3 regions of the Tindallia texcoconensis genome follow, and region 1 is predicted to be linked to each of the others. Evidence: riboswitches for the same ligand, from Rfam matches in the RefSeq annotation. Region 1 holds a riboswitch; each other region holds the start of a gene.
The links. Region 1 has a riboswitch for cobalamin ahead of ACZ47N_RS07375 (sirohydrochlorin chelatase). Riboswitches for the same ligand answer to the same signal wherever they lie in the genome.
Positions count from the first base shown of each region.

Region 1 (10,651 bases):
TCTTCTGATGGGATGGCTGCTTTTTCCATGGCCAATGCCATCATTTTCCAAGCCCTGGGACGATGCTGACGCAACCACCTATGGCCATCAGCATGGTCCTTAGCTGTCTCTATGGTCACACGACTAAAACCGTCGATGGCATAGGAAATCAGTTTTTCGCCACCCATGATCCACCCTTGGAGCCATTCCCCACAGGAACCTGGACAGGCGGAAACAATACGTTTCATGCTGGTTCCCCTTTCATGCGTCCCAGTTTCCAAAACACCTCAGAAGCCAATTGTTTTTTCCATGCTGGCAGGATGTGGGGATCCATGGATAGAACCACGCAGGTAGCTGGTCCAGCAGATTTTTCTAAGGATACGGCCAGCTCTGGTTCCCATTCTATTTCTAATTCACTTTCTTTTGCCAAAAGGGAGGCTTCGTGGCTTATTCCCTTGGACCCTACGGGAATCATGGCCGTCACCTTGGGGTCCTGAAGCAGGGCCTGAATGCTGGTGACAGAAGCCACTTCCGGATCAAAGGGATGGGCAATTTCATTTCCTATCTTTGGCAATCCCAATACCCATACTTCATCCTTAGGTTGGCTTTTATGCAACCGTAGGGTCTCTTCATGGGCAGTCCCTAGAACCGTTATCCCCATGGCAGTTTGTACCGTAGGAAAATTTTCCTCGGTGCTTCCATTGATGGTGGTTGTTTCTAAGGCTGCTTCTGCTAAGAACCTCTGAATACCTTGATAAATCTCTTTTCCTGTCGGATCCCATTCTACAGACAGGGTGTCGATCACCGTATGTACCTGGCCGCCAGCTGCCAAAATTTCTAATGTTGCTACCCGACAGGTATAGTATCCGGTGATTGCTGGTGATACTCGAACCAGGTCTTTTTCTTTTTGACCAATGGCTCCACAGGAATCGCAGGCTATTAATAGATATTCCTGGCCAGAAAGCCTCAGTATGCTTATGTCTCGTAGACTTGGTATTGGTTGTATCATAAAGGCTTCCTTTCTGGTTCTTCAGCCTCTTTGTTGGATGACTGCCAGCCAGGGATTTTTTTTAGCCATTCCATGGCATAGGCTGGATTGGATTCAAAAAAAACATGGGGAAACCCACCAAAAGCATGATGGATGGTCATGCCACATTTCCAGGATACTGGGTCTCTTTTTTCTGAAGGATCCTGAATCTTGGTGATGGAAAGAACCCCAGGCTCCTGTGTTTCCACTACTCCTCGATGAAATTCGTGGCCTGAGATCTGCAAGGATTCTGTAAAAAATCCTTTTTCTGGGTTGGTTTCAATAGAACCATAGCCAAATCGTTGAAGCCGATTGGTCATGTAAGCTTTCCCTGGAAAAACACCTGCCATTTCCCAGGTGTTTCCTTGGAAATCCGTCAAGCTTTGGCATAAATACTGAAATCCACCACATTCTGCATATACCGGTAATCCTTGCTGAACCTTCTCTTTTAAATCTTTTCTAAAGGAAGTGTTTGCCTCCAATTCCTTTCCAAAGATTTCTGGAAATCCGCCTCCCAAGTAGAGGGCATCCAAAGAATCTGGCAAATGCTTGTCCTGCATAGGGCTTACTTCTACTAGGGTGCATCCCTGTTTCTTCAGCCAATCCAGATTGGCTGGATAGTAAAAATGAAAGGCTTGGTCTTTGGCAATCCCAATCCTAAAATCCCTTTTCTGCTGAAGGTTTTCCTTGGTTTTCAAGGGTACTGGAAGGATGGCAGCCTGTTCTAAAATCCTATCGATCTCCAAGGTTTTTTCAGCAGCTTCCGAGGCTTTCTGGAGGGTTTCCTTCAGAGCCTCCACTTCTGTAGCTGGAATCAACCCCAGGTGGCGACTCTTCAGAGTTAGGCCTTGATCCTTGGCCATCCACCCCAGACAAGGAATGCCCGTGTCTCGTTCAATGGCACGACGAATTAGCTGGTAGTGTTTCTCGCCGGATATACGATTAATAATAACCCCTGCCACCTTCAATGCTGGGTCGTACATCTCATAGCCTTTCACCATGGCCGCCGCACTGGTAGACATGCCTGCACCGTCTATGATTAAAATTACCGGTAATTTCAACAATCTGGCAATCCACGCAGTGCTCCCGTTTTCTTTACGGCTCCCCATGCCATCATAAAGCCCCATGACACCTTCCACCACCACTATTTGATCTTCTCGAAGAATTTGTTCCAACTGTCTTTGAACACCAGCTTCACCCATGAGGCAACTATCCAGATTGTAGGAGGGGGTTCCGGTGACGGCATGATGAAACTGAGGGTCAATGAAGTCCGGCCCCACTTTACAGGGTTGCACCTCATGGCCCCGCTCTTTCAAAGCTTTTAACAATGCAAGGGTAATGGTTGTTTTCCCGACACCACTATGGGTGCCGGCCAGTACAAATCCTTTGGCCATCCAAGCTCCTCCTATGGGTTCTTCTTCCTTATACCTTTCTGATCTGATCTAATAGGATATCCGTCATTCTTGAATCCTGTCCAATGACGTCTGATGTTTTAAAGGTGACTTCTGGATATCTTTCTTTCATTTTATCTAGGGCTTCTGGTAAATCATGTTGCATATGATGGCCCGCAAATAGAAAAAACGGAGCTACTACGATCTCTGTTGCACCTTTTTCTATCAATGTCTCTAGGGTTTCTTCCAACTCTGGCTTAGCAAACTGTAAAAAAGCGTATCCGGTCATTGCAAATTCATCTTTTGAACGTATCTTCACATGTTCTGCCAATTCTTTGACGGTATCGCTGGTTTCTGGTACCCTGCTTCCATGGGCCAGAATGACTAATGCTTTTTTCATCTTCAAACAACTCCTTTTTTCTATTTCTGTTGTCACAAAAAAACATGCCGCCGGAAAAGACGCCATGTGTTCGTATGTCACTCACCCCATGGGCCCTTCCCTCCGAAGGGTTTGGTGCAATTTTCTCAGGCTGGTCTCCTGGCTTGTGTTTCCTTTTACTCACGGCTCCTTCCCAAAGGATTCCTTTGGTGGCTTTTGCCGTTTTCATCCACACTTACAGTAGCGGGGGCTGCAGGGGTTTCTAACCCCTTTCCCAATTGTGTTGGTTAAACACCTGAAAAATATTTAATTGATGTGAATCATTATATCAGAAGCACTCTTTTACCACAAGAAAAAGTCCTGATGATTCTCCCAGGGTTAAAGATAAAACAGAACCAGATCCAAAAAGATCGCCATCATAAAAACCACGAAGGCTCGATAAAAATGAATGGCCCTTTCTTTTCGAAGAGAGAGTTTCTCCAAATACTGTTCTTTTAGATGGCTGTGAAACATGTTTTTAAAGATTTTTTTATCCCGCTGGATACCAAAAAAAAGAGCATAGCAGCCTAAAACGACTCCCATTAAGAAAATAGCATTGTTTGCCAGTTGCAGTAAAGGTTTCTGAGACAAGAAAAAACCATAGACAGCTCCCATGACAGCAGCAATCAGTGTCGCCAACAGGCCTTCTTTGGTAACAAGCCAAAGCACTGTGGAAAGCCTCGGAATTTTTGTGTAATCGTATTGGTTGGACATTGAAATTTTCCTCCCCCATGGGCAAAGATCAAAAAAGGGAAAAGAGCTCAATTTTGTGGTCAGGAGCCCTTTTCATCAAAAATATACAGCTTGGAAAAGAGTCTCTGCTCTTTGTAAACCATTCCGTTATTTTTGTAATTCTTCCACTAAATGGCATAACACAAATCGCTGAGGTTCATACTCCCTTAACTCCGGGGTCTTTGTTTTACAAATATCCTGTCGATGTCGACATCGACCGTAAAAACGGCAGCCTTCCGGAGGATTTATAGGGCTTGGTACGTCCCCTTCAAGAATAATCATATTATCCGGTGCATCTACCCTGGGTACTGGTATGGCCGACAACAAGGCTTGGGTATAGGGATGCAAGGGATTTTTGAAAATAGCGTTGTATTCAGAAAGCTCCACTACTTTCCCAAGGTACATCACCGCAATTCGATCACTCACATGTTTCACCACGCTCAAATCATGGGAAATGAAGAGATACGTAAGACCCAGTTCCTCCTGGATATCCTGCATTAGATTAAGAATTTGGGCTTGAATCGATACATCCAGAGCGGATACCGGCTCATCCTGAACGATGAACTTAGGATTTAGGGCCAGCGCTCTGGCCACACCCACCCGTTGACGTCTTCCACCATCAAGCTCATGAGGAAAGGCATTTAGGAGTCTTGGGGTCAGACCAACCGTATCCATTAACTCCTTCACCCGATCCGTCACTTTTTTACGATCCTTGAATACTTTATTGATTAAAAGAGGCTCGGAAATAATTTGCCCCAGGTTCATTCTTGGATTCAGGGATGCATAGGGGTCTTGAAAGATGATTTGCATATTCTTTCGAGCTTCACGCATCTGGGATCCGTTAAAATCCACAATGTTTTTTCCCTCAAAGTTTACTTCTCCCGCTGTGGGTTCAACCAGTCGCAGTATGGCCCGACCCGTAGTGGATTTTCCGCAACCAGACTCGCCTACGAGGCCTAAGGTTTCTCCTTCTTTGATAAAAAAGCTGACATCATCTACGGCATGAAGCATTCCTTTCGGGGTTTTAAAATATTTTTTCAGATTTTTTACTTCTAAAATATTTTTCAACATTCCTTTCACCTCCTACTTTCTGTATTGTTCTGCCGGATACAGATGACAATTGACAAAATGCCCTTCTTTCACTTCCGCTCTATCCGGTAGTACTTTTCTGCAAATGTCCATGGCCTTAGGACATCGTGGATTAAATGGACATCCTTCAGGAATTTCCGTTGGATCCGGCATCAACCCTTTTATGGGCTTTAACCGCTTTTCATCCTCTTCGACATTGGGAATAGAACCGAACAACCCTTCCGTATAAGGGTGCAATGGCCTTTCGAACAGATCGCTTACTTTGGCATATTCCACCACGTATCCCGTATACATAATGGCTACTTTATCACAAATATTTGCCACTACTCCCAGGTCATGGGTGATCATGATCATGGATGTTTCAAATTCGTCTTTCAGTCGTTTCATGAGTTTCAAAACCTGAGCTTGGATGGTTACATCCAATGCCGTGGTGGGTTCATCTGCGATCAACAGCTCTGGATTACAGGCAAGGGCAATCGCAATGACGATACGTTGCCTCATGCCACCACTGAATTGATGGGGATACTCTTTGCCACGTTCCCTTGGAATACCTACGGTTTCAATCATGTCTCTGGCCTTTTCCAAAGCTTCTTTTTGATTTGCCTTTTGGTGAAGTAAAATCACCTCGGCAACTTGATCTTCCGTAGTCATGACCGGATTCAAGGAAGTCATGGGATCCTGAAAAATCATGGAAATTTTATTTCCTCGAATGTTTCGCATTTCCTCTTCCTTTTTCTTCAGCAAGTCTTCCCCTTTAAAGAGAATTTCCCCTTGGACTATTTTTCCCGGAGGGGCTGGAACCAATCGCATAATCCCTAGGGCCGTTGTGGTTTTTCCCGCACCAGTTTCTCCAACAATTCCAATGGTTTCTCCTATGCCAATTTCAAAGGTCATATGATCGACGGCCTTTACAACCCCGTCATCCGTATTATATTGAATGGACAAGTCCTTTACTTTCAACAAATCTTTTGCCATATACGACACTCCCTTCCTTGACTTTAGCCTTTTAACCTTGGATCCAATGCATCTCGAAGACCATCCCCCAGCAGGTTCAGACCAAAGATGGTAAACATAATTGCAAGCCCTGGGAAAATGGCCATCCACCAGGCATCTCGGATATATATTCGAGCCGTAGACAACATCGCACCCCACTCAGGAGTTGGCGGCTGAATACCAAGGCCGATAAAACTTAGGCCGGCTGCAGAAAGAATGGCTTCCGCAACCCCTAAGGTTCCCTGCACAATAATAGGGGCCATACAGTTGGGCAAAATATATTTGGTGATGATTCTAAAGTCATTGGCTCCAACGGCTTTTGCCGCCTCTACAAACTCCTGATCCCTAAGGGAAAGTACCGAGGCACGAACGATTCGAGCATACCGGGGTATCGATGCAATCCCTACGGCAATCATGACATTTACAAGCCCTGGCCCTAGGGCTGCGGCTATGGCTATGGCCAGTAATATTCCAGGAATGGCCAGCAAAACATCCATTAAACGCATGATGACGTTATCAATTCTACCACTGTAGTATCCGGATATAGAGCCGAGGATTCCACCGACAACCATTGCCACACCAACGGCAATAAAACCTACCATAATCGAAATTCTACTGCCATAGACGACCCGGCTGAAAATATCTCGTCCAAAATTATCGGTACCAAACCAGTTATCGGAATTCGGCGCCACCCGAACATTCTCCAGATCTTGTGTTTCATAGTGGACCGGTGCAATATAATCCGCAAAAATCGCAGTAAGCATCAGGGTTACAATGATCAGCATTCCCACAATAGCTGCTTTGTTCTTAATCAATCGTTTCCAAACTTCTGCCCATTGACTCTTTCTCTTTGGTGGTACAATGGTTTTCACATCCATCTTTTTCTCTTGACCTGTTCCAGGACCACTATGAATTTCCGTTTGGGATTGATAATTTTTTACTACCGCATCCTCCCTGGTTAACTCTTTTGCCTTTGGGGGGGTTCCTTTATCCATTAAACCATTATCATCATTATGAGGTGACATTTTAGGACCTCCTTTTCTGATTATTTGTATTGAGCCTTGATTCTAGGATCAATGAATCCGTATAAGATATCTACCAACAGATTAACAAGGCTAAAGGTCAGGGCAATAAACAATACCCCACCCAGAACCATGGGGAAATCCCGCATTTTAATGGAATTCACCATCAAAAGCCCAATACCATTAATGGAAAAAACGGTTTCTGTAAGTACCGCTCCCCCCAGCAAGTATCCAAATTGCAAACCGATTACAGTAACTACAGGGATCAAAGCGTTCTTCAACGCATGACGATTGATGACCACAGACTCCTTTTGTCCCTTGGCCCGAGCCGTACGAATATAATCTTGCCGGATTACCTCCAACATACTGGACCGTGTCATCCGGGTAATCATAGCTGCTGAACTTGTTCCAATGGTCAAAGCCGGCAAAATCATATGCATCGGTGTCGAATAGCCTGACGAGGGAAACCACCCTGCCCACACCGAAAATATGAGAATGGCCAGCAAGCCCTGAAAAAAGTTCGGTATGGACACTCCAATTAAGGCAAACATCATGGCCACATTATCAAATAAGGAATATTGTTTGGTTGCGGAAATAATCCCAACGGGTATTCCGATGGCCACCGCCACCACCACTCCCGTAGCTGCCAAGGTCAAGGTCGTTGGAAAGCGACTGATTAACTCATCGAATACCAATGTATTAGTTCTATAGGATCGACCAAAGTCTAGCTCTGTGAATACACCTTTGGCAAAACGGCCATACTGGACAATAAAGGGATCATCCAAACCCATTTGTTCTCGAAGCTGTAAGATTTGTGTTTCTGTTGCCTGTTCTCCAAGTTGAATGGCCGCAGGATCTCCTGGGGTAATGTACATTAAGCTAAACACAATGAAGGATACACCAATCAATACGGGTAATAGCAACAGTATTCTTCGACCAATATACTTTAACATTATTGCTCCTCCTTTCTAATCTATCGGAACTGTCTGTCAGTTTTATATTGATTATGATGAATTTTCAAAATAATTCCAGAAAGCACAGTAGGGTCATGGCTATGACCCTACTGTGCCTTGCCTCTTCTGGCAATCCCATCTGTTTTCCAGATGGATTCTTCATGTATTTAGTTATTCTACAACGACATCCCACAGTGGGTGATGACCCGCTGGATGATTTCTAAATCCCTTTACGTTGGCACGAAGTCCGGTTCGATCTTCCCCAGTGTTAAGGAATAACCAAGGTGCTTCGTCTCGTACGATTTCCTGAACTTCCCTGTATGCTGCTTCTCGCACGTCAGGATCTGCGGATCTTCTGGCTTCATCCAATAATTCATCCACTCGTTCATTGGCATAGAAGGTTCGGTTTCCAGCTGCTCCAAATTGTTCTGAATGGAACAATGCATATAATCCATAGTCCGGATCTCCTGTTACCGTAACCCATCCTAAGATAAACATATCATGCTCTCCATTAGCAGTTCCTTCCAGATATGCTCCCCACTCCAATACTTGAATATCTACTTCAATTCCAATTTCCGCTAACTGACTTTGAGCAATTACTGCGATATCTTGTCGAAGTTGATCATCATTTGTCCAGATGGTGGTTGAGAATCCGTCTTCCAAGCCAGCTTCATTCATTAGTTCCTGAGCTTTGGCTATATCGTGTCCATAAGGCTCTAGTTCGTCATTTGCTGCCCATACCATGGGTCCGATGGGTCCGGTTGCAACTTCCCCAGAACCTTCCATGACGGTATTAATGATGGATTCCACATTAATAGCATAGTTGATGGCTTGCCGAACTCTTACATCATCAAAAGGCTCTTTTTTAGCGTTAAATCCAAGATACACCGTTGAAAAGTTTAAGTCTCTTGCCAATACTAATTCATCATTTCCTTCAATTCTTGAAATATCCGTTGGTAACGTATCGTAAGCAATATGAATTTCACCGGTTTCCAGCTCAATGGTTCGGTTTCCAGCTTCTTGAATACTTCTAAAGGTGATTCTTTCCATTTTTGCGTTGTCACCATGGAAATCTTCAAATCTTTCTAACTGAATCTGTGATCCTCTTGTCCATGTATCAAGCATATAAGGTCCGGTTCCTACTGGATTTTCACCATAATCATCCCCAAACTCTTCTACTGCCTTTTGATTTAAAATAGAAGTCCCCGTATGGGCTAAATGAGCCATCAGTGGTGCAAAAGGATCCTTTGTTGAAATTCTGATGGTATAGTCATCCACAATTTCAAATCCGTCGGGATCAATCTCCCCTACAATATGGCCTACATTGGCAGAATCTAATGCTCGAAGCAGTGTGAATTCTACGTCGCTTGCTGTTAATTCTTCTCCGTTATGGAACAGCACCCCTTCTCTAAGCTTAAATTCAAAGGTTAAGTCGTCAATTTTTTCCCAGTCTTTTGCAAGGCCAGGAACTAGTTCCATGTCTTCGTTTTGATCTACAAGGGTTTCATAAATCTGTTTCATGACTCTTGAAGAAGGTTGGTCGTTGGTTGCATGTGGATCCAATGAATCCGCATCGGCACCCTGCGCCACAACGAGTGTGTTGTCCGATGCTGCATCGCCACAACCCGTGGCAAAGGCAGCAACTATTAATAATACGGTTATCAATAATGCAATCTTCTTACTGTTCATTCTTTTTCTCCCCTTTTAATAATTAAATTTATATTAATTTCATCTAAAGACCGATAAGTCTTCAGAGAAAATAATATCCTGTGGAATTGTGACGTTTTTTCAAATATGTAATTAAAAAAGTTTTGGCATGGTTAAAAATATGTAGTAAATATTTCTGAAAATTAAAGCAGCCCAAGGGCTACTGATCACTTTTGATTTATTCTTCAATTCCAAATTCGTTGTTGAATTACCATTGTTTTGAAAATTTCCGACCTACGAGGACTCTTTCCTAGGATTTTTTCTTCTATTCAGTATATACTTTATTGTCATTATATTTTATGGCTATTATACCTTATTGTTTTTAGCAATGCAATATAGGGATAGGTATTACTCCCTTTTCTACATCCTTTTATTATGTCTATCTGCTGTTTTTTTCAAGTTGAACCCAATTATGTACCGCCCGAAAAGTCCTGATAATTCTCCCTTCATCTGTGGTATAAGAAACCTATAAGCCTATAATCAATAAAGTAGGTATCTTCATTGATGATTCCCTATGGAAAGGAGAACTCTTTTGAATATCCCTCGCATTCTCATGGAATTTGGCATCCCAGGCGTCACAATCCTATTTATTTTATTGGAATTGATCCTTCCCCTGATCCTCCAACATCGTCCTCCTGGAAGCATACGTCGCCAGGCGGCCAAGGGCTATGTCCTTATGATGACGATCCTGTTTATGGCTACCTTTCCAGAGGTGGTCCAAGGGCCTCTCTCCTATAAGATCCCAGGGGTTTTTGGTCAGGGTCTGTTTTTTCAGGTAGATCTGATGAATTTTCCACTACTCGTACTGGCAGGGGTTTTGTGGCTCCTCATAGGCTTCTTTAGCCGTGAGGATATTCATTACTTTTTTTATACCCTTGTTTACCTTGCTACCATTGGTACGCTCATGGCTGGGGATCTCCTAAGCTTTTTCCTTTTTTTTGAAATCATGACCTTCAGTTCTTATGCCCTAATGGTGTATCACCGTGGTCAAGAGCAATTGGATCCTGGATCTGTTTATATTTATATGGGAATCATAGGTGGACTACTGGTATTGGGTGGGCTTTTATTGCTGGTATCCTACACAGGAAGCTTACAATGGATCAGTGGGGCGGAATCCCTCCGACCCATGGGGACTGTTAAATACCTAATAGCAGGATTGTTGCTGGCTGGATTTAGTGTCAAAGCCGCTGTCATGCCTTTTCATTTTTGGATGGCACCTGTATATGAAAGAGCTCCCTTCGCTGTCCTGGCTCTTTCTTCAGGATTATTGATAAAAGTGGGGGCTTTCGGCATCATGAAAGTGATTTCTCAGCCTCTTCTAGCAGATTTGCTTTCTCAGG
Region 1 covers NZ_AP042431.1:1,611,203-1,621,853, reverse strand. The annotation lists gene ACZ47N_RS07390 (GHMP family kinase ATP-binding protein) at 1-227, opposite strand, end outside; gene ACZ47N_RS07385 (hypothetical protein) at 224-988, opposite strand; gene ACZ47N_RS07380 (cobyrinate a,c-diamide synthase) at 985-2,400, opposite strand; gene ACZ47N_RS07375 (sirohydrochlorin chelatase) at 2,429-2,797, opposite strand; cobalamin riboswitch at 2,909-3,090, opposite strand; gene ACZ47N_RS07370 (hypothetical protein) at 3,155-3,529, opposite strand; gene ACZ47N_RS07365 (ABC transporter ATP-binding protein) at 3,656-4,618, opposite strand; gene ACZ47N_RS07360 (ABC transporter ATP-binding protein) at 4,631-5,611, opposite strand; gene ACZ47N_RS07355 (ABC transporter permease) at 5,635-6,654, opposite strand; gene ACZ47N_RS07350 (ABC transporter permease) at 6,675-7,604, opposite strand; gene ACZ47N_RS07345 (glutathione ABC transporter substrate-binding protein) at 7,776-9,293, opposite strand; gene ACZ47N_RS07340 (complex I subunit 5 family protein) at 9,844-10,651, shown strand, end outside.

Region 2 (10,651 bases), 380 kb from region 1:
GAGGTAATGACTGTCTCCAGAGAGGCAAGGCTTTCTTGATACCATTCTCGGCTTTGGAGATCATATTGAGGACGAATAAAGTAATGATACCGGTCTGTAATTAAATCGTTGGCATCAGCCAAGCCTAAGATTACCAAAGAAATATGGGGCCTTTGTCTTTGGAGGGATTGAAGCTGTTGAACTACCTGTTGATAGAGGGGGTGATCCCTCTTGGCATAGCCATCCTCCACTTCCTGTAAGATAGTGAGAAAATCCTGGTTGGTGGTCATGGTATCCACCATGACCAGGTATTCCTTAAACCAGGCATCTAGGTCCTTTTGAAGATTGGTAACCTCTGTCATGAGGCGGTGGTAGTTTTCTTCACGCAGATGTTCTGCTGCTTGTTGTTTCAAAACGGCTCCTGCAGACCACAGAAAACCCAGCAATAACACCATCATTAATAAGGCTATTTTTCTTGAAATTCTAGTTTGGAACCACTTCATGTTACCACCACCTCGGGGGTATTTTAAGTTGTTAATGGTAGAATATAGGTTCGGAGATTGAACTAATGAACTTTAAAGTGATTAATACTTTCCTGCATGCCTTCTGCTAAGGTGACAAGATCATGGCTGCCATCAGAAATGCCGTTTATCGTTTCAGATTGTCCTGTTACAGAGGCCGTAGCTTCTTCTGTGCTGGCGGCGTTTTCTTCGGCAATGGCCGACAAGTTTTCTATTACGAGGACGATCTCATTTCGTTTATCCCCTATGGCAGTACTGGATTGATTTAAATCTTCCATGATAGAGAGCATTTCTTTTAAAGCCTCTGAAATGCCATCGAAATTAGTATTCGTAGACTGAACCCCTTGGGTTTGTTGTTGGCTTAACTGGCTAATTTCATCCATTTTTTCGACGGCATGGGAGGTGATTTGATTCAGGGTAGTGATAATGTGATTAATTTCTTCTGTAAATGAATTGGAGTCTTCAGCAAGCTTTCTGATTTCTTCTGCTACCACCGCAAATCCTTTGCCTGCTTCTCCAGCTCGTGCTGCTTCAATACTAGCATTCAAGGCTAATAGATTGGTTTGTTCAGCAATGCTTTTAATACTGGTACTTTTTATCTGGATTTCTTTAGCGCTTTCGTTTGTCCGAGTAATAATATCTTGGATTTCTTGAGCAGCTGAATTACTAGAGGCTGTTTGCTCTACTAATTGAGAGACGGTCTTCACGCCTTGTTCTTTCATTTGATTTATTTTTTCCGCCGCCTGATTTAATCGACTTCGATGTTGATTATCGGATTCGATCAACTGGCTGATTTCCTGGATATGTTGAGAACCGCTGGAAGTGTCGTGGGCTTGGCTTTCTGCTCCTTTGGCAATTTCTTCAATGGCACCAGCTACCTGGGATGCGGCTCCAGAAGCTTCTTCGGTGGAGGCCGTTAACTCTTCGGAGGATGCGGCCAATTGATCGGCTCGATCCATAATATCGCTGATTAGGGTTACCAAGTTTTCACGCATTTCTTGAAGTGCCTTGTTAATTTGGCCAATTTCATCAGAGGAATTGGTATCAAAAGCAACCATCAAATTTCCTTGGCTCAAGCTCTTCACGCCCTCGAGGGTTTGAGGAACCGATTTAAGAGAGCGTTTAACGGAAAAGACCATGGCTAAAAGCAGCAAAACAATGGTTCCCACCAACATCCCTTGGTTTACAGTCATAAAGGCCCTCACGGGAGCCATGACCTCATTGCGTGGAATCATAGTGGCTACAGACCATCCTACAGATTCTACAGGTGTATAGAATATCATTCGTTGGGTTCCGTTAAATTCATATTCTGCAAATCCAGATTCCCCAGCCACCATGTGTGTGCCTGCCTGTCCTAGAGCCCCTTCCATATCAAGGATATTGCTTTCCATAATCATAGTTTCATCCGGGTGGTAAACCGTTAGCCCTTCATGGTCTACCAAAAAAGCATACCCGGTATCACCCATTTGGTATTCTCCCATAATATTTTGAATTTGATCAATGTAGATGTCAATGGATACGCTGCCTAAGTCCCGGGATCCTTGCATAACAGGAGCCGCCGCTGTAACGACTAATCCACCAGTTACAGCATCCAGATAAGGAGCGGATACATAAGGACCACCTGCGCTAAGGGTCTCCTGATACCATCCTCGGCCCCTTAATACATAGTCTGGCGCAGAATCGTAGTCATACACGTCAGCAAAAAGGTCGCTGGCTTCTGCCAGACCTAAAAAAACAAAACCTATAGTGTCGTCCATTTCATTAATAGCCACCAACTGTTGGTGCACGCGCTGGGTAAGGGGATGTTCTCTTTTCATGTCTCGAGTGGTGACATCCCTCATGTACTCTACAAAATCTTGGTTGGTTTCCATTTGCTCAACAATGGTTAGGTATCGATTCATAAAGTTATCTAATTCGGATGCAATATGAGCCGCATCCCCTTGCATTTGTTCTCTGATTTGTGCTTCGAAAAAATGGCTCACCTGTCGGTTCAGTGTAACGCCATAGACACCGAAGGTGACCAAAATCACTACCAATAGAATAGCCACTAGCTTTCTTGCCAGTCCTGATTTAATCCAATTCATCATATGACTTCCTCCCCTTTCTGATAATGGATAAGGTAAAAGTGAAATAAGATCTTATCCAAAGAGACCTTCAAAGTACTAGCAATGGATATAGGATTTATTACCCAAATTCAAGGAGGAAAAACCTAAAAATTCAGATAACTATATAAGGGAGTAGATTTAATGGGATTCAATGAGTGACATTGCCCTAGAGCGGGTAAAGGATTATAATGAACTATAAAGAATAATTTGAAATTTAGAGAAACAAGAAAGGAACCCTATGATTATTCGATGTGGTATTATTGGACATGCCTATGATAGTTGGATGGACGAGTGGTTTTCCCATTATAAAAGTGTTGTCTTTAAGAGAAGTTATATGGATTTTTCTAGCGATGAAATGGAGGATGCGTATTGTAAACGTCTTGCCAATCGCTATGATTTAATTATGATGGAAGAAGAAGTCTACTTTTCTGTGGAGCCACAGTACCGATGGTTTCTGGCGGCGAATAGCACCTTGATTATTTCTGGAAATACCATGGATTACAAACGTGTCAGAAGGGTATTTCTAGATGGCTGTTTTGATTATATAGAAGAAACCATGGATTCCTCAGAGTTGCAAGCATTGATCATGCGTTTATCAGAGCATTTTCTTCAAGATGAGCGAAAAAGGATTCAATTGGCAAAGGCCATTGCAGAAGAAATAGCGGCGGTGTATCCTAAAACGGAAAAACTATTTTTAGAATATTGGACGCAAATAGATGCTCAAAAGCAAGGGGCGGAGTATCATCAAAATGATTACGCTAAAGCCATGGAGAGATTGATTGAGTTTTTGCCTTTGAAGCCAATACGCTTGCCCTTAATAGACTTGGCTCAAGGGGCAGCAGAATGGATTTGTCAGGCAGCGTACTCTCAGGAGCGTTTTATGGCGACGATGATTTTTATTCAGCAATCATACCGGGATGTGTTTCTTCCTCACTGTAAACACCCTTTGGTGCGTCGTGCCATAGAATTGTATCTAGATGAACAGTTTGATGTGGAAACTGTGCAGGATCTTGCGGATCATCTCTATGTAAATCGAAGTTATTTAAGCAAAACCTTTATTGCGGAGAGTCAGACGGACTTAACGAGGTATATGATGCGTACTAAGATGTACGGTGCCCGATTATTATTATTAGACCCTAGGTTAAGCGTTTATGACGTGATGGAGTACCTTCGATATACGGATTATGGACACTTTAGAAAAATCTTTAAAAAATATACTGGCATTACTCCCAGTGAATATGTGGCTACTTTTCGAGAACGATTTTCCGTAGAAGTAGCACAAAAATAAATCCGCCGGCGGGAAGCATTTCCTTGCAGGCGGATTTTATTCTGGGTGTAGGGGGCTGAGGACCGTTTTTTAATTGGCTCTTCTGGAGGCGAAAAGAACGCCTGCTAAATTATCCTTAAGATAAACAGGAGTGGCATAAACAACAATGGATTCTCCTGATTCTTTGCTAACTAAAACATCTGAAACATTAGGCTCTCCAGCCAAGGCATTTTGGAAATACTGGCGGTCTGCTACATCGAATGCGGTTCCCTGTTGATCCAGGGCAAGGGCTTGTCCCTTCAAGTCAGCAAATCGAAAGCCGATGTATCCAGCTTTTTGAGCTTCTGCTTCAAAGAAAGCCATTTTCTCTTCGTGTGGAACCTGATCATCCAACACAATTGGATGTACAGATACAGCATTTAAATAAACTAGTTCTGCGGCATCGAAGGAAGAAATAGGAACTCGCTGTGTTTCATTGGAAACCGTGGCTTGACCATGGGCCTGACTAGTAAGGTTTACGTTAAGGGTTTCACCGATGGATGCACCCAGGCTGGTGGTTGTCATGATGACAGCCAACCCTAAAATAGCAGCAGTGGATAGTAAAGTTGATTTTGTGTTCATTAATTTCATTGAAAACACTCCTTTTCGAATTAGATTCATGGTAAACAGTAGGGGATTCGTCGGATTCACCTCATTTCGGATCTATTGTTATTTCCGAGAGTTTGATTTTCCTAACCGCTAAGGTGACGTGAAACGTCTTTATTGGCGGCCTCATACCACTTATGATTCTACAGGTTTAAAAAAGTTTTACCATGGGTTTTTGTTGGGGCTCATAGAGGGTTTTGTTGGCAGTGAACCAGGACCTTACGCCCCATTGGGTTGACATAGAAAAACTTTAGTGTCATAATCATTATGAAGTAAGTATCCAAAATAATTTCATAGATCCATTCAGGTGCCCGTAAGGGAGAATAGGGAAATCGGTGAGAGTCCGATGCGATCCCGTCACTGTAAGCAGGAACCAACCTCGCAATACCACTGGCCTTAAGCCGGGAAGGAGAGGAAGGTGAGGACTGCAAGCCAGGAGACCTGCCTGAATGCTGATGCGTTACCCTTCGAGTGAAAGGGCTGGTCGCGATCCATGCACTTGCTTTCTATTTAGTGTGAGACAAGTGTTTTTGTGTGGACAATTCCGGTACTTCATGGCGAAGTCCGGAATTATTTTTTGAAAAAAAGGAGTTTAATACCCATGGGCGGCCACCACTCTTCAGCATCAAGGTTTAAAAAAGAAGATTTTAATGCAGCAAAAAACCTATGGAATCCACGTACCAAGTTGATAGCTGGTTTGATTTATGTATTTGGAGTGATTAGTTTAGGCGATGTAGGACTTCTAGTGGTAGCTTTGGTTTTTGCAGCTTTTTATGCACTCTGGGCTGGACTTTCTGGCCTTCAGTTGCTAAAAAAATTATCCGTGCTCATGCCTTTTTTGGCGCTGATGAGCCTTCCTCTTATTTTTAGTGGAGGAATTCCTCCGGCAGCGGATCGGATTGAATTTGCGGCTCTGATTGTGCTGAAAGCATTAACCGCCATGACCTTCACCCTATCAGTTTTCATCAATCAGCCTATCGAAGAAATGCTAGAAGCTATGGAACACCTTAAAATGCCAAAAGTGATTACCACCACCATTTATCTGGCTTATCGGTATGGATTTCTCTTTATTCAGGATGTGCAGACAACCATGAGAGCTCTGAAATCCAGACTATTTCAAGCCCAAGCCAGCCGATACTCCCTTGGTATCTATGGAGAAGTATTTGGGGGATTGTTCATTAAATCCATTAATCGTTCAGAAACAGTGTATCGAGCCATGGTATCTCGGAGTTTTCAAGGGCAAATTCCCATTGGGAAGCCACGAAACATCACGGCTGCGGACTGGATACGGGCTAGCATTCCTATTGTATTCATGATCGCATTAATCAGTATAGACCAGGGGGTGCTTTTATGTTTGCCATAGAAACCGTTGGCTTAAGCTATGTTTATCCAGATAAAACACCAGCCTTTCAGGATATTAATTTGCAGATCAAAGAGAAGAAAAAAACTGCTATCCTAGGGGTGAATGGCAGCGGAAAAACCACCCTTATTTACCATTTGAACGGTGTTATTCCAGCCCAACAAGGACACGTAATCCTCCAAGGAGTATCTGTTGAAAAGAAGCATATGCAAGAAGTACGAAAAAAAGTGGGATTGCTTTTTGATAATCCAGATGATCAGCTTTTCTCTACGACCATCTTAAATGATATCGCCTTTGGACCTAGAAACTTAAAATTGGATGCAGAAACAGTTCATCAAAGAGCCATGGAATCTATGAGTCGAGTGGGTATCGAAGACCTAGCAGAAAGACCACCCTATAGCTTGAGTCTGGGTCAAAAAAAGCGGGCCGCCATTGCTGGTTTATTAGCAATGAAACCAGAAATACTGGCTTTTGATGAACCTTTTTCCGGCTTGGATCCTGAAGCAGCGGTTCACTTTAGAGAGATCTTAGATCAATTGGTGCAAGAGGGTGCTACCTTGGTATACAGCACCCACGATGTGGATGTGGCCTATGGATGGGCAGATGAAGTGGTGATTATGAAAAGTGGAAACATACTAGATTGTGGAGGATATGATTTGCTGCGGAATGAAGCGGTTCTCCAGGAAGCTTCTTTGCCTATGCCAACCTTAGCAAAACTATTTGGGCATTGGGAGAAACCACCACGAACCGTGGAAGAAGCACAAAAACGCTTTGTGCTTTAAAGAGATGTTGAGCATGGAAAATGCTTAATATAAACTAAAAAAAGAAAGAGGAGGATGTAGGATGAAAGGAACAAAGAAAAGTATCTTTATAGGGGTTGTTTTATTCGTAGGGCTCCTTATGTTTACAGGTTGCTCTGGAGAGACAGAAGCAACAACAGTGGAAGAACCAGTAGTAGAGGTGGAGCAAGAAGTGGTTGAAGGCATTAATGTTTTTGAAATTATTGATCGAAGAGAAGATGCAGTTGTTGCAGACATGCACGACGACCATTGGCATGGAAGTCTTCCTGAAATCCCACTAGGAGAAAACATTTCTCTAGGCGCTTATATTGAAGAAAATGGGGAAGAAGAAGTTTTGGATGGAGAGCATCATGCATTAGGCGTTGCACTGGCAGAAGGTGCCGAAGAAGGGATTGTAAGCATTGACCTTCATGGCGACCATGCTCATATTACTGGAGAACAAGAAGGTACTACTCAGGTAGTATTCCAGTTTATCCACGATGGAGAGATAGAATTTGTTACGCCTGCAATAGAAGTACACGTGCAATAGAAAGGTATAGAGACAGAAAGAGGTTGATGAAATGCATATTTCTGATGGAGTCTTAAATACACCTGTGGCGGTAGGAACTACCGCCATTACGGCGATTACCCTGGCCTATGCGGTGAAGGGAATGAAAGAGGAAGAAATACCGAAAACCAGCTTGATGGCCGGCGCTTTTTTTGCCGTAGCGCTGATCAGTATTCCTATTGGTCCCTCTACCATTCACCCGCTTTTTTCTGGCCTGATGGGAGTCATGCTAGGGAGAAGAGCCCCCTTGGCTATTTTTGTTGGACTGTTGTTACAGGCAGTTCTTTTCCAGCATGGTGGATTAACTTCTCTAGGTGCTAATACACTAATGCTGTCGGTTCCAGCACTCTTATCTTATAAACTTTACCATAGGATGGCAAATTCTTCGGTATTTATAAGAGGTGCCATAGTAGGGGGCTTATCTGTGGCCATTACAGTGGTACTACTCATTATCTTATTATTTTTAACAGATGCACGCTTTGGTGAAGGCGCTATGTCTGTGATTAACCTTTTGGTGGTAGGACATATCCCCTTGGTATTGATTGAAGCAGTGGTAACCGGATCCGCCCTTCAACTAATACAAAAATCCAAACCAGAAATGCTAATACACCAAGCATAACATACACAAAGAGGTGATAAAAATGAAAAGGAAATTTTCTGTAATCTTAAGCATTGCCATGGTCATGGCCATTCTTTTTTCGTCTGTTTTCGTATTTGCCCATGCCATGATCATTGAAACCGTCGAAGAAGGGAAAGTTAAAGTTGTCTTTGATGACGGTTCACCAAACCGTCATGCAGAGGTTACGGTCTTCGATGAAGAGGAGAATGAGATTGCCCATGGAGAAGTAGATGAGGAAGGTTACTTTAGCTATGATCCAACAGGTGCAGTTCTTTTGGTAGCTCAGGACAACATGGGTCATCGGGCGGAATATGTAGTCGGGGAAGGCATGCGTCGTTCCTTGCCTCGTGTCCCCACTATTGGTGCAGCTTTGCTTATTTTTGCTCTTGTTGCCGTTGTTTTCCGGTATCGGTCGAAAAAACGAAGTGTCACCGAATAAGAAGTTTTATAAAAAAACACCCTAAGGAAAGCTAACTAGGGTGTTTTTTTATAAAGAAAACTCTTGCTGTTATGTCCTGGGCTATAATGGTAAAATGGTGGAAGCAGCATAAAAGCGAAGGAGGAAAAGGATGAGTACAATAAAGAGGAAACTCCTAATAGCAATGGTGGCAGCCTTGTTTTTGGTGGCTTGCGGAGGTGGTTCAGTGGTAGAAGAACCAGTCGTTACTGGTGCAAATGAAGAGACCAGTACCACTGCTTACGAGTTTCAGATCATCAACACTCAGGAACATGACGTAGTGGCATATGTTCATGGAGACCACTGGCACGGTGGAATTCCCTGGATTAAAGAAGGTGACAATGTGTTGTTGGCCGCCTATGTCGAAGATGCGGAAGGGAAGACCATGAATGTGGATGGAAGTCACTACACAGTGAATGCCAGCCTAAAGGAAGGATGTGAGGTGGTAAGTTTTCAATGCCATGGAGACTATTTTCATCTGGCAGGCGAAGCGGTGGGAGAAACACAAATCGTATTACAACTACTACAGGAAGACCAAGTCCTTTATGAAACGCCGTCCATTGCTGTTCGGGTCATCGAATAACAACGAAAAATTATTCTTCGTTCAAGATAGAACGCAGCGCCTCCAGGTCTTTAATAAGAACCTGCCGGGCGCTTTTTAATTGAATATAGCCTAGTTCATCAAACAAGTGAAGTTTTCGACTCATGGTTTCACGGGCGATGCCGGAATAACTGCCCATATCCTCTCGGCTCATGGTCAGTTTCAATAGTATTCCTTCCGAGGTATGGGTTCCGAAATCTGGCACCATATTAAGAAGAAGACCAGCCACCCGGGCATCCAGGCTGGAAGTGGATAACCGTTCAATAAGGGTTTCCAGCTTTCGGATTCGTTCGTAGGCTTTTTCAAAGACCTTGAGGGTGATCTCTGGATGTGAGAGGATAATGCGGTCAAACTCAGACTTAGACAACATACTGACCTGGCTGTTGGTTAAGGCTTCCGCCGTAGCGTCAAACCTGTTTTCCTTCAATAGATTAAAGGCACCGAAAAAATCGCCGCCTTTTAAAATATAGAGTATTTGCTCCCGTCCTTCAGGGGTATGGCTTACTAATTTGACTTTTCCACTGCAGACAATATAGAGCTGGTCGGCTTTCTCACCAGCTCGAAAGAGGATCTCTCCCTTTTGGAAAGTTTTAAAGGAAACACCAGTAGAAATCTTTGCGGCTTCTTCATCCGTAAGGCTGGATAGCAAAGGAATTTGGTTTAAGCAAGTGGTGCCCTCGCAAACTTCGCAGCGGCACTCTGGTGTTCTTGGCACAATAATAACCTCTCTTTCTCTTGGAAGGCTCTCAATCGATGCATTAATTGAGTCTCCCATAGTTCAGCCTGCTGAGGGTCCATTTCTGGGATGCCAGCCAGTGGATCCAGAATCCCCAGCTTTGAATATTTTTCAAGGCCCTTCTTATGATAAGGCAATAGCTGAACTTTTTCAACCGCTGGAAGCTGACAAGCAAGTTGAAAGAGATTTTCAAGATTTTCTTGGTGATCTGTAAATTCTGGAACTACCACATGGCGCAGCCAAACAGAACCGTGATAATTGGTTAATCGTTTCCAAAAAGCATCTCGGCCGCTGATGGGCTTTGCTGTCAGTTCCAAGTGGGTAGATTCATCCGTGGCTTTAATATCCATGAGAACACAGTCGGTTACGTCTAAAAGGGAATCCATCCAGCTTTCTGGTCCAAAACCGCAGGTGTCCATGGCGGTATGAAAGCCTTCCTGTTTAAGGAGTGCCAGAGCTTCATGCAAAAATTCGCTTTGCATAAGGGGTTCTCCCCCAGAAAAGGTGACACCTCCTCCAGTTTTTTTGTAATAAGGTTGGTATCGTTTGGCAATGCGAAGCACTTCTTCAGCAGACATGGCATGACCGCCACAACCGGACTGTGAGTCCGGATTGTGGCAGTATTTGCATTGGAGAGGACAGCCCTGCAGGAAAAAAACCGTTCGGATGCCAGGGCCATCCGTAAGTCCCAGGGTTTCCACAGAATGAATTTTTCCTAGTTTCATGGCTTACACCGCCTCATGGAAGGTTCGCTGAATCACTTCTTGCTGCTGTTCTTCTGTTAATCGGTTGAAGTGCACTGCATAACCAGAAACCCGAATGGTCAGGTTGGGATACTTTTGGGGATGTTTCATGGCATCTAGCAGTTTTTCTCGGGATAGGACGTTGATGTTCAGATGAAAGGCTCCCTGGGAGAAATAACCGTCTAGAATGCCAGCCAGATTTTGGTAACGAGTTTCGGAATCTTTTCCTAAGGTTTCCGGTGTGATGGAAAAAGTATTGGAAATACCATCT
Region 2 covers NZ_AP042431.1:1,986,979-1,997,629, forward strand. The annotation lists gene ACZ47N_RS08890 (bifunctional diguanylate cyclase/phosphodiesterase) at 1-482, opposite strand, end outside; gene ACZ47N_RS08895 (methyl-accepting chemotaxis protein) at 545-2,587, opposite strand; gene ACZ47N_RS08900 (helix-turn-helix transcriptional regulator) at 2,844-3,893, shown strand; gene ACZ47N_RS08905 (PDC sensor domain-containing protein) at 3,963-4,502, opposite strand; cobalamin riboswitch at 4,806-4,980, shown strand; gene cbiQ (cobalt ECF transporter T component CbiQ) at 5,119-5,880, shown strand; gene ACZ47N_RS08915 (energy-coupling factor ABC transporter ATP-binding protein) at 5,868-6,659, shown strand; gene ACZ47N_RS08920 (hypothetical protein) at 6,721-7,206, shown strand; gene ACZ47N_RS08925 (CbiM family transporter) at 7,238-7,843, shown strand; gene ACZ47N_RS08930 (hypothetical protein) at 7,866-8,282, shown strand; gene ACZ47N_RS08935 (hypothetical protein) at 8,413-8,883, shown strand; gene ACZ47N_RS08940 (Crp/Fnr family transcriptional regulator) at 8,894-9,616, opposite strand; gene pflA (pyruvate formate-lyase-activating protein) at 9,562-10,362, opposite strand; gene pflB (formate C-acetyltransferase) at 10,366-10,651, opposite strand, start outside.
Region 2: it holds a riboswitch for cobalamin, as region 1 does, so the genes downstream of both, cbiQ (cobalt ECF transporter T component CbiQ) here and ACZ47N_RS07375 (sirohydrochlorin chelatase) in region 1, are expected to answer to the same signal.

Region 3 (10,651 bases), 310 kb from region 1:
ATACCCAGTGGATATGGAAATACACCTTCATGATCAAAAAAAAAGAGTGTGATGAGATTAGTCAGTTATATGTTTTTCTTCTTGGTGAAAGGGTAAAAAAAGGCTACAGAAGGATGGAATGACAAGACAGAACATCCCTTTTTCAAGAATAGGTGGTGAGGAAATGAAAAAAATATTTCAACGGAGCATGGGTTTGCTGATTCTAGCCATATTGGTATTAACCGCCTATAACTTTAATGTGGTGCGAAATGAAATGTTGGAAAATCGATACAATGCATTGGTCAACGATTTAAGAACAGACTCGGCCACCTTTGGATTATGGATAAAAGAAAAAAAGAGTATTGTGAATACGGCTAAAGATATTTATGACAATTTTTCGTATGAAGAATTGGTAGCCTACAACACAGAAAACCCTTATTTGAATATCAATAATGAAGACCCGAGTATTTCTCAACTATATATTGGATTAGCCGATGGCCATTTTATTACAGGTGGCCAATGGATTCCGCCGGATGATTACGATCCCAGAACCAGAACTTGGTATCTAGAAGCACAGGAAGCTGGCAAAACCATTGTTTCCAGTGTGTATGTAGATCGGGAAACAGGAGAAATGTTGGTGACCATCAGTTCCCCCCTATACCTTCGGGAAGGGTTTATTGGAGTGATATCAGCGGATGTGTTTTTAGAAAGCATTCGAGGGTTTCTAATGGCAGAAATGGAAAAACGAAATAGTTATTCTATGTTGGTGGATGAAGATGGGACCATGATGATTCATACCCATCGACCTAATCTAGAAGGGCAAAATATTTATACGGATTTAGGCTCTTCATTGTTTAAGGATTATTTTAATGAAGCGAAGCAAAGCCAGGATATTGTTCGAATGGCCTATGCCTATGAAGGGGAAGACATCCTTGGAATTGTTCAGAAGGCAGATGGGCGAAATTGGTATTTGGCTGTGGCCAGAGTCGATGATGTCACCCTATGGAACGCACAACTGGGGTATCCGTGGATTTTCTTTGTAAATGCCCTGATGCTCACCATCATTGTTGTTTTAATGGGGATGATTCTTAAAGCAAGGTCGGAATTGCATAGCATGAATGCACTTTTAACGAAAGAAAATGAGAAAGACTTTTTAACAGGCATCTATAATAGACGCTACCTCAATCTATACTTAGAAAGTGTATGGCGGCAACAGCGAGTGGAGGCGTTAAGCATCTTGATATTAGACGTGGATTTTTTTAAGAATTACAACGACACCTATGGACATATCCAAGGCGATGAAGTCTTGAAAAACTTGACGAAGTGCATCAATAACCTGGTAAGAAAAAAGGATGTTTTTGCTCGATTTGGGGGAGAAGAATTTGCTTTAGTGCTGGAAGATGTTGAAGGACCAGAGGTGGAAAAGATAACGCAAAAAAGCATAGATGCTGTATATCATTTGGCCATGGAGCATGAGACATCTCCGTTTAAACGGGTCACTATTAGTATAGGAGTCGTTACGGTTGCTCCAGGAAAAAAGATAAGCGTCAGAGAGGCCATTGAATATGCAGATGAGGCCTTGTATGAAGCCAAGGAATCAGGAAGAAATAAAGTAGTTTTTCATGAAGGACATAGGTAAGAAAGGACAGGGGGGACGGACTTTTTTCCTGTTCTTTCTGGTGTTTCTTCCAGCGACTGCAAAGTGAGGCCTCCAATAATCAGAAAAGAACAAGAATAGAGGCAGTCGGAAAAAAATCCTTTATAAGCCTTGATTATTCACTTGAACAACGTCAAATCACGGTCTGCTTTTAGTCCGTGAATTTCTGGAAAAACTGGGCCTTCGTAAAATACTCGAAACAATTACTGGGCAATACCGTAGATTTCGGAGGAGAAGGACGAGTTGCCCCTGTCCCCACTGAGCCCCAGCCCCCTGAGCCCCCTGGATGATCGACTTCGTTAAAGATAAGAAATAGCTTGTTTTCATAATCTTCCTATGATAGGATGAATAGATAAATAAACTATAAATCCTTAAGGTGCCTCTTAAAAGGAGGAGAATAGGAAAGACCGGTTATAGTCCGGCGCGGACCCACCACTGTAAGCGAAGACGAATCCCTAAGATGCCACTGAAGAAATTTGGGAAGGCTGGGAGGAGGAAGAAACGCAAGCCAGGAGACCTGCCTTAAATGAAAACATGCGTAAAGCGACAAGGGGAAAGTAGGTAAAGAGAACTAAGATGGGAAGTCTCTTAATAATTAAGGGGCTTTTTTTAATGCCCTAAAAAAGGAGAATGAAAATGAAGAAAAAATGGCTGTCTCTGTTACTAATGATGGGAATCCTGCTTTTTATAGGGTGCGGAAAAGGAGAAGTTCAAACGGACTCCAAAGAAACAATAACGGATTATCAACCGGTGACGATCCAAAATTTTAATAGAACCTTAAGCATTACCGAAGTGCCAGAGCGAATTGTCAGTATGAATGTTCATACAACCGAAATATTATTTACCTTAGGCTTGGGAGACCGTATTGTAGGAACGGCTTTTAACAACGCTGAAATCCTGCCGGAATTCAAGGATGATTTTGACCGTATCCCTGTGTTAGCCGAAAGATATCCCTCTATGGAAGTTTTGCTAGGCGCTGAGCCAGACTTTGTATATGGGCGTGACAGTGCCTTTGGTGCAAATGGAACAGCTTCTGTGAACGAAATGGAAACCTATGGAATTCATGCCTATGCGGTAAAAGGAACCTTGGTAAATGGAGCAACCATGGATGATGTCTATGAAGACTTTCTGAACTTGGGCAGGATTTTTGATGTGGAAGAAAAAGCAATTGCTATTGTCAGTGAAATGCAACAGGAGATGAAAACGATTCAGCAACAATTGGGAGAAATAGAAGAACCGGTGAAAGTTCTTGTTTTTGATATGGGTGGAGACGCGGTATTTACGGCGGGACAATCCCTGCAAACAACCCTGATTGAAATGGCTGGTGGTAAAAATATTTTTGATGACATTGCCAATAACTGGGGAAGTGTTAATTGGGAAGAAGTCGTAGACCGCAATCCAGAAGTTATTGTGATCAATGACTATGGAGATGAAACGGCAGAAGAGAAAATCGATGAACTGCTTACTAACCCCTTTATGCAGGAGGTGGATGCTGTGAAAAACCAACGTTTTGTCATCCTGCCACTTCCCGGTGTTTTTGAGGGTCCGCGCAATGTAGATGCCCTTCGGATATTAGCTGAAGGGTTCTATCCAGAACAGTTTTAAAGGGAGCTGTCTAGATGAAAAAATCGATTTCGATGCCAAAATTATCGATATTGTTTTTGGTCTTATTGGTGGGTTCTGTTACCTTGGCTGTAGCTATTGGACCCGTCTCTATTGGGTTTCGAACCGTGTGGGAAATTGCCTTTAGTCAGTTCGCGGTGTTGGAACCATTGCTGGAAGAAGACTGGACAACAGCGCAAAAACACATTGTATGGGATATTCGGTTTCCGAGAGTTCTTCTGGCAGCCATCGTTGGTGCCGGACTGTCGCTGTCAGGAGTTACAATGCAGGCGCTTCTGAGAAATTCGTTGGCAGATCCCTATATTTTAGGCGTGTCTTCCGGAGCCTCCGTTGGCGCAACCTTAGTGATTGTATTAGGATTCTTCCGGTTTTTCGGACAAATGGCGATTTCTTTTGCTGCCTTTGCAGGAGCCCTTGCGGCGGTTCTGTTTATTTTTATGCTGGCGCAAGTAAAAGGAAAAGTATTGCCTGTTCGGCTTATCTTGTCTGGAATAGCTCTTTCGGCCATGTTAAATGCACTAACGAATATTATTATTATGACAGCGCCAAGAGAAGAAGGAATTCGCAATGCGCTCTTTTGGATGATGGGAAGTTTAGGTGGTACTAAATGGTCTCATTTATGGATTCCTTTGATAGCCGTTATCGGTACTTTTCTTTTTCTTTTTTACCAATCCAGAATGCTTAATATTTTGTTAATGGGTGAAGAAACAGCTATCACTCTTGGAGTGAATACCCATCAACTTAGCAAAATGCTATTAGTGGTGACGGCTCTGACAACAGGAATTATGGTGGCAGTTAGTGGTGCTATAGGGTTTGTAGGGTTAATGGTGCCTCATGTAACCCGTTTCTTAGTGGGAGCAGATCATAAAAAAGTACTTCCTTTATCGGCATTGTTAGGTGCTGTGTTTCTTATATGGGCAGATGTGCTGGCTAGAACCTTGTTTGCGCCGGAAGAAATGCCTATAGGAACCATTACGGCCTTATTTGGAGGGCCATTTTTTATCTGGCTGCTTAGAAAGAATGACTACTCCTTTGGAGGTGGCTCGAAATGATGGTTTCTGTAAAAGACCTGTCACTATCAATCGATGGATCGCCAATTATTGAAGACATCAGTTTTGCAGTAGAAAACAAAGAAATTATCGGGATCGTTGGTCCAAACGGGAGCGGAAAATCCACCTTATTAAAAACCATTTATAAAACACTGCGTCCAGATAAAGGAACTATTTTGATGGATCATCAGGATATCAGTACCTTGTCAGAAAAAGAAACTGCAAAGAAGATGGCGGTATTAAAACAGGAATCTACCATTGATTTTGATTTTACGGTTCGAGAAATGGTGGCGATGGGAAGAGCTCCGCATAAAAAAACCTTCGAAAACTATTCTCGGGCGGATTACATGATTGTCGATGAAATGATTGAAAAAGTGGGGATGAAAGCATTTTCCAACAGAAGCTTTACGACCTTGTCCGGTGGAGAAAAACAACGGGTCTTGTTTGCCAGAAGTTTAACGCAAAAGCCAGAGTTGTTGATTCTTGATGAACCGACAAATCATCTAGATATTAAATACCAAATAGAAGTCATGGAAATTATTTCAGAACTGGATATTAGTATTTTATCCGCCATTCATGACTTAAACATTGCTTCTAGCTATTGTGATAAAATCATTCTTTTGCATCAAGGAACCATTAAAAGTTTTGGAAGTCCGGAGCAGGTACTGCAGGAACATGTCATTAGGGATATTTTTCAGGTAGAAAACAAAGTAAGCAACAATCCCTTTACGGGAAGTATTCACATTTACTTTCTCGGTCTTGGATCTAAATCCAAAAGAAAAACCCCCGCTGCTTTTGCAGAAGGGGCTTTGCTTTAACTCCAGCCGATCAAGGTTGCAAATCCAATAGATAATACAGCGATTCCAGTCCATATACCGAAAATAGGCATAACAAATTTTAACCATTTTTCATAAGGGATTTTAGCAACTCCTATGGCGCCCATTAAAACGCCGGATGTAGGGATGATAATATTTGAAATCCCGTCACCATATTGAAAAGCTGATACAGCTACTTGTCGAGATACTCCCACAACATCAGCCATGGGTGAAAGAAGGGGCATGACCACATAAGCCTGGCCAGAACCGGATGGTACGAAAAAGTTGAACAGAAGATTGGCTAAAAACATGCCTATCGATGAAAAAATAGGCCCTACGGCTCCTAGAGGGATAGACATTCCGTGGATAATCGTATGAATAATTCGTCCATCCGTTAACAAAATAGTGATGGAAGAGGCAAACCCGATGACCAGAGCACCAAACACCATGGATTGAGCTCCTTTGATAAAAGATTTTGCCATTTCGTCTGGATGTATTTTTGCTACAACACCTGTAATTAAAGCGACACCGAGCATAATACCACTGAGGTAATCTAGTCCCCATCCAAGGCTGGTTGAGCCATAAGCATATCCTGCAAAGCCAATAGCTAAAGTTGTTAGAATAATAGCATGAGAGAAGTTGAAATGAATATCTTCAGCGGTTTGGCTGACTTCGAAATCTACTTGGCCCAGGATGCTTTTTTCTGGGTTTACCCGTATTTTTTTAGCATAATGCATGATGTAAATAACGGTAGCGATGAATACGACCACCATCACAGCTGTTCTATAGCCGAAACCAGAGAAAATAGGTACTCCAGCAATTTCTTGTGCGATAGCTGTGTTGAAAGGTCCCATAGGAGTCATGGCGAAGCCGGAGTAAGCTCCCAGGTACATAATGGCCATACCGACGAGAGGATCTAGTTTAAGCCGTTTTGCTAATACTACGCCTATTGGAATAAAGGCAATAACCGCATTGATGACAATGCCTAACATGCCCAAGATAGCCATGATAAGCATAATGAAAGGGATCACCATCAACTCTTTTCCCTGAAGTTTTTCAATAGCAGCACGGATTCCTGCATCTAAGGCTCCGGTATCATTAATTACCTGAAAAAAGCCACCCACCAGAAACACTAGAAAAATAACATTAGCGCCATTTACCATTCCTTGGTGAATAGAAGTAAGGAATGTAAAAAGTCCAACTGGATTTTTCTCAACGAATGCAAAACTATCGGGATCGATTAAGGTAATCCCCAGCGTTTCGTCTTCTGTCATGGTGTATTCGCCTGCGGGAATAATATAAGTAGACAAGGCGGCAAAGATGACAAAAATCATAATTAATGTATAGGTATGAGGCACCTGAAATTTCTTGTGAGTTTTTTCTTTGGCGGTCATTACAGACACTCCTTTTTGGTATGAAATATGAAATATAATGGCATTTGATTTTGCTTGATTACATTAGTTTTTTTCTTGTCATATTAAATAATAAGTTGACGCCATTGATCAAAGCATCCTGATGAAAGTTCATTTCTGGATGATGTAACCCTGGTGAGAGATCAGCGCCAAGACCGATATAGGCCGTTTTGACCCCTAAGCGTTGCGTATAAAAATGAAAATCTTCTGCTCCTGGTGTGCTGATTGCTTCTAAAGATTCTCCTAATTCTTCCATGATAGCATTTTTAGCCAAAGCGACCATATGGGCGTCATATTCAGCGGCTGGAGAACCATTAATACTGGTAATTTCTCCGACACCTCCTAAATGCTTTCCGCTATGCTCAACAGCTAGCTTCACTTTTTCAAGAATCGATTCCATTACTTTATTAGTTTGTGCCCTGATATCCATTGTTAAAGTTGCTTTATCGGGAATGGTATTAAAGGTATCACCTCCAGCGTTCAAACGAGTTACTTTAATAGAATGAGATACGTCTGGGTCTGCTTTGATGCAATTGATAGCATTTGTCAGCATAACACTGGCGTCAACCGCGTTGATCCCTAAGTGTGGTCTGGCACCATGAGCGTTCAAGCCTTTTACTTGAACATCCACTCTTTTGCTTGAACCATGGTACAGTGCAGGTGTTGCCTGGCCAAGGCGGCATTCCTGGATAGGTCTGAGATGAATGCCTACCAGTTCCTCCAATTCGTCTAATTGGCCACTGTCGATCATTTGGTTAGCTCCCAACTTTTCTTCAGCCTGTTGAAAAACCAAATAGAGTTTCCCTTGTTTAATGCCCTGTTCGCTGACTTTTTTTGCAGTTGCCAACACTATAGCGGAATGTGCGTCATGACCACAGGCATGAAAAACATACTTTATTTTGTTTTTTTCGAAGGCTAAGGCATCCATATCCGCTCTTAATCCAAAGACAGGGCCAGCTTTTCCACTGTCAAGAATACCTATGACACCTGTGCCTCCAACCTTTTCAAGTACTTGGTAATTCATTTTTTTTAGCTCTTCGGCGATGAAGCGAGAGGTTTTATGCTCTTCAAAGCCTACTTCTGGAGTAGAGTGAATTTGTTGGTACACCTTTTTTGCGTAAGCGTCTATTGATGCTGTCATTTCCTGTTGCTCCTTTCTAATGGAAGGTTGTCTTTTTTTATACTGAAACTCCTTCGCTTGGTAAGGCGAAGGAGTGGACTGCTTTCGTCATATATAGGTTATAGATAGAAAGTAAAGGGTTTTTGTATTGAATTCGGTGATTATGAAGCAAACTAAGATTTATTGGAATCTAGTTTTGCTACCGTATAGCCAGTAAAGGATAATGCAAATACCACGATGGGGGTGGTGTAATTGAAAATAGCCCATTTTGCGTAATCTAAGGTGGCTACGCCCAACACACTATAGATAAACACCCCGCAGGTATTCCATGGAATTAAGGCAGAAGTTAAAGTTCCTGAAGATTCTAGGGCGTTAGACAAGGTTTTGGGATGGAGTCCTTTTTCCTTATAGGCAGGGGCGTACATTCTGCCTGGAACCACAATAGCAATGTACTGCTCTGGCATGGTAGCATTGCTACCGATGCATGTAGCGATGGTAAGGCCAATTAAACCGGGGATGCTTTTTACCCTGCGAAGCAAGGCTTCCACAATGACCTCTAACTGTTTAGTCTGCTCCATAATGCCACCAAACATCATGGCAATTAAGGTTAGGGAAATGGAATAAAGCATACTGGTTAAGCCTCCGGAGGACAATAAATCATCAATGGTGCTCAAACCAGTTTCGCTCACAAATCCACTATAGCTTGCAGTAAGAATATCGCCAAAGTTGGCCCCTTGAAAAAGAGGGGCGAAAACAACGCCAACTAAAATGCCGATGGTGATACCAGGGATAGCCGGAACTTTTTTAGCAATGGATCCAATGACCAATACCGGTGGCAGCAGTAGAATAGGAGAGATGGTAAAATGAGATTGCAATCCATTGCGTATTTCATCAATGGCGGCTAACTCGGCTCCCGTGGTGTTAAATTGAAACCCTAGGTACAAAAACACCAAAAGAGCAATCCCGTAAGAAATAATCGTGTTGCCTAACATGAACTTAATATGAGTAAAGACATCGGTGCCAGCCATGGCAGGTGCTAAGTTGGTCGTGTCGGAAAAAGGAGACATCTTATCTCCGAAGTAAGCACCGGAAATAATGGCACCGGCGGCAATGGGAGCTGGAATCCCCAGTCCTTGAGCAATGCCCATTAAGGCAAGTCCGATAGTCCCCATGGTTCCCCAGGAAGTTCCTGTGGCTAGGGAGGTAACAGAACAAATTAAGGCAGTTGCCACTAAGAAAATGGTAGGCGTTAAAATACCCAAGCCGTAATAAATCATGGTAGGGACTACGCCAGCTAAAAGCCAAATACCAATTAAAACTCCAATAATAGCTAAAATAATCATTGCTTGTAATGCTTGATAGATCCCATCATACATGCTTTTTTCGATTTTTTCCCAGGTGAATCCAATTTTTAAGGCCATGAGGGCTGAAAATCCAACTCCCATGAGCATAGGGATATGTGGGTCAGCACCATAAACACCAATGCTAATTCCCATTACTACAATTAAAAAAAGAAAAGAAAGAAGTGCTTCGCCAATAGATGGCCTCGTTTCGGACATGAATAGAATCCCTCCAAATTGTTTTTTTATGCAAATAAACTGTCTCTTATTTTAAAAAGCAAGATTCATGCCAGAGAAGAAATAAACTTGTATTTCCGTAGAGAAGAACAGATCAAGAAAAAACGATAAAAACAGAATGGCTAGAATAGGGGGCCAAAGGTGAATAATTATAACATTCCGAAGAATTAAACGATAAATGAAATATTCATTCGAAATAATGCGAAAATAGCAAAAATAAAGGAAATAAAGAAGGATGAAGCAAAAGTGTTCGAAAACAGAACAAAAACCGCAGCAAAATAATTGGCTCTGCAAATTAATTGGCTGGCAGCTTAGGAAAGGCTATCTTTTCACCATGCAATAGGTGTGGTACAGTAACACCAAAGAAATGAGTTTGGGGGAAAGGAACTTTGAAGAATATTGAATACTTGAACAAGCTATACAAGAAGAATGCCAAGGGTGAATTTATCATTGAAGTATACATTGATAAGCTTTTATCCGCCTTTAATGAATGGGATAGTTCTTATCTGGAAATAAGGGAGCTCAATTCAAATTTAATTTATTTTATCGAAAGATGCTCCAAAGACATCCCCATTGGTCAAAGCATCGAATTACGATTTGTTGTTTCCCAAGAAAGCGAAGAACAAGAAAAAGTGCTTCGAGAAGCCTTGAAAGCAAATTTTCAATATCAATTGCATCTAGTGAAGCAGAAGTTGGATTTTTTGTATCGTAAAAGTGCCAAATACTTTACGATTGCCGTAATTTTTTTAGTAATGGCCTTCTCCATGAAGCCAGTTTTTCAGTTGAACCTTGCTGGGGATTTGCTGGTGGAAGGATTGTATATAGGTGGGTGGGTTTTTCTTTGGCAATCCATTTCTATGTTTTCCTTTGAATCATCGGATGTAGCGCATAAAAAGAGGATTTTTGAAAGGTTATTGAATTCTGGCATTGTCATAGAGTACCGCCCTTAAACTCTGAAAGGAGGGTGGAAAACCAGAGGCCTTTTGGTTCTCTGCCGCATCTTGCGGATTTTGCCGTTTTATGTCATGATAGAAAGATAGCGTTGGATAAAAAGAAAAACCATAGATCCTATATTCTAAAGAAACAGGTGAGATAAGTTATCATGAATGAACAAGTGGTGGAAAGCAGATCATCCCGATGGATGAAAGAGATAATAGAATGGATTAAAACAATTGGCTTGGCCATGATTTTGGCTTATTTAATAACTCGTGTCATTACGCCGGCTTTTGTGGTAGGCCCTTCCATGGAACCTACGTTTCTTGACAGAGACATGGTGATTGCTTTTCGAATGGCCTATTGGCAAGAATTACCGGTGCAGGACGATATTATTCTTTTTGAGTCTACGCTGCCGGACGATCGAATTTTAATCAAACGAGTTATTGCCCGAGAAGGTGATGAGCTCCTTATTAATAGTGGCAG
Region 3 covers NZ_AP042431.1:1,298,153-1,308,803, reverse strand. The annotation lists gene ACZ47N_RS06015 (sensor domain-containing diguanylate cyclase) at 164-1,618, shown strand; cobalamin riboswitch at 1,994-2,175, shown strand; gene ACZ47N_RS06010 (ABC transporter substrate-binding protein) at 2,273-3,241, shown strand; gene ACZ47N_RS06005 (FecCD family ABC transporter permease) at 3,256-4,311, shown strand; gene ACZ47N_RS06000 (ABC transporter ATP-binding protein) at 4,308-5,126, shown strand; gene ACZ47N_RS05995 (YfcC family protein) at 5,123-6,517, opposite strand; gene ACZ47N_RS05990 (amidohydrolase) at 6,576-7,676, opposite strand; gene nhaC (Na+/H+ antiporter NhaC) at 7,829-9,214, opposite strand; gene ACZ47N_RS05980 (hypothetical protein) at 9,622-10,182, shown strand; gene lepB (signal peptidase I) at 10,335-10,651, shown strand, end outside.
Region 3: it holds a riboswitch for cobalamin, as region 1 does, so the genes downstream of both, ACZ47N_RS06010 (ABC transporter substrate-binding protein) here and ACZ47N_RS07375 (sirohydrochlorin chelatase) in region 1, are expected to answer to the same signal.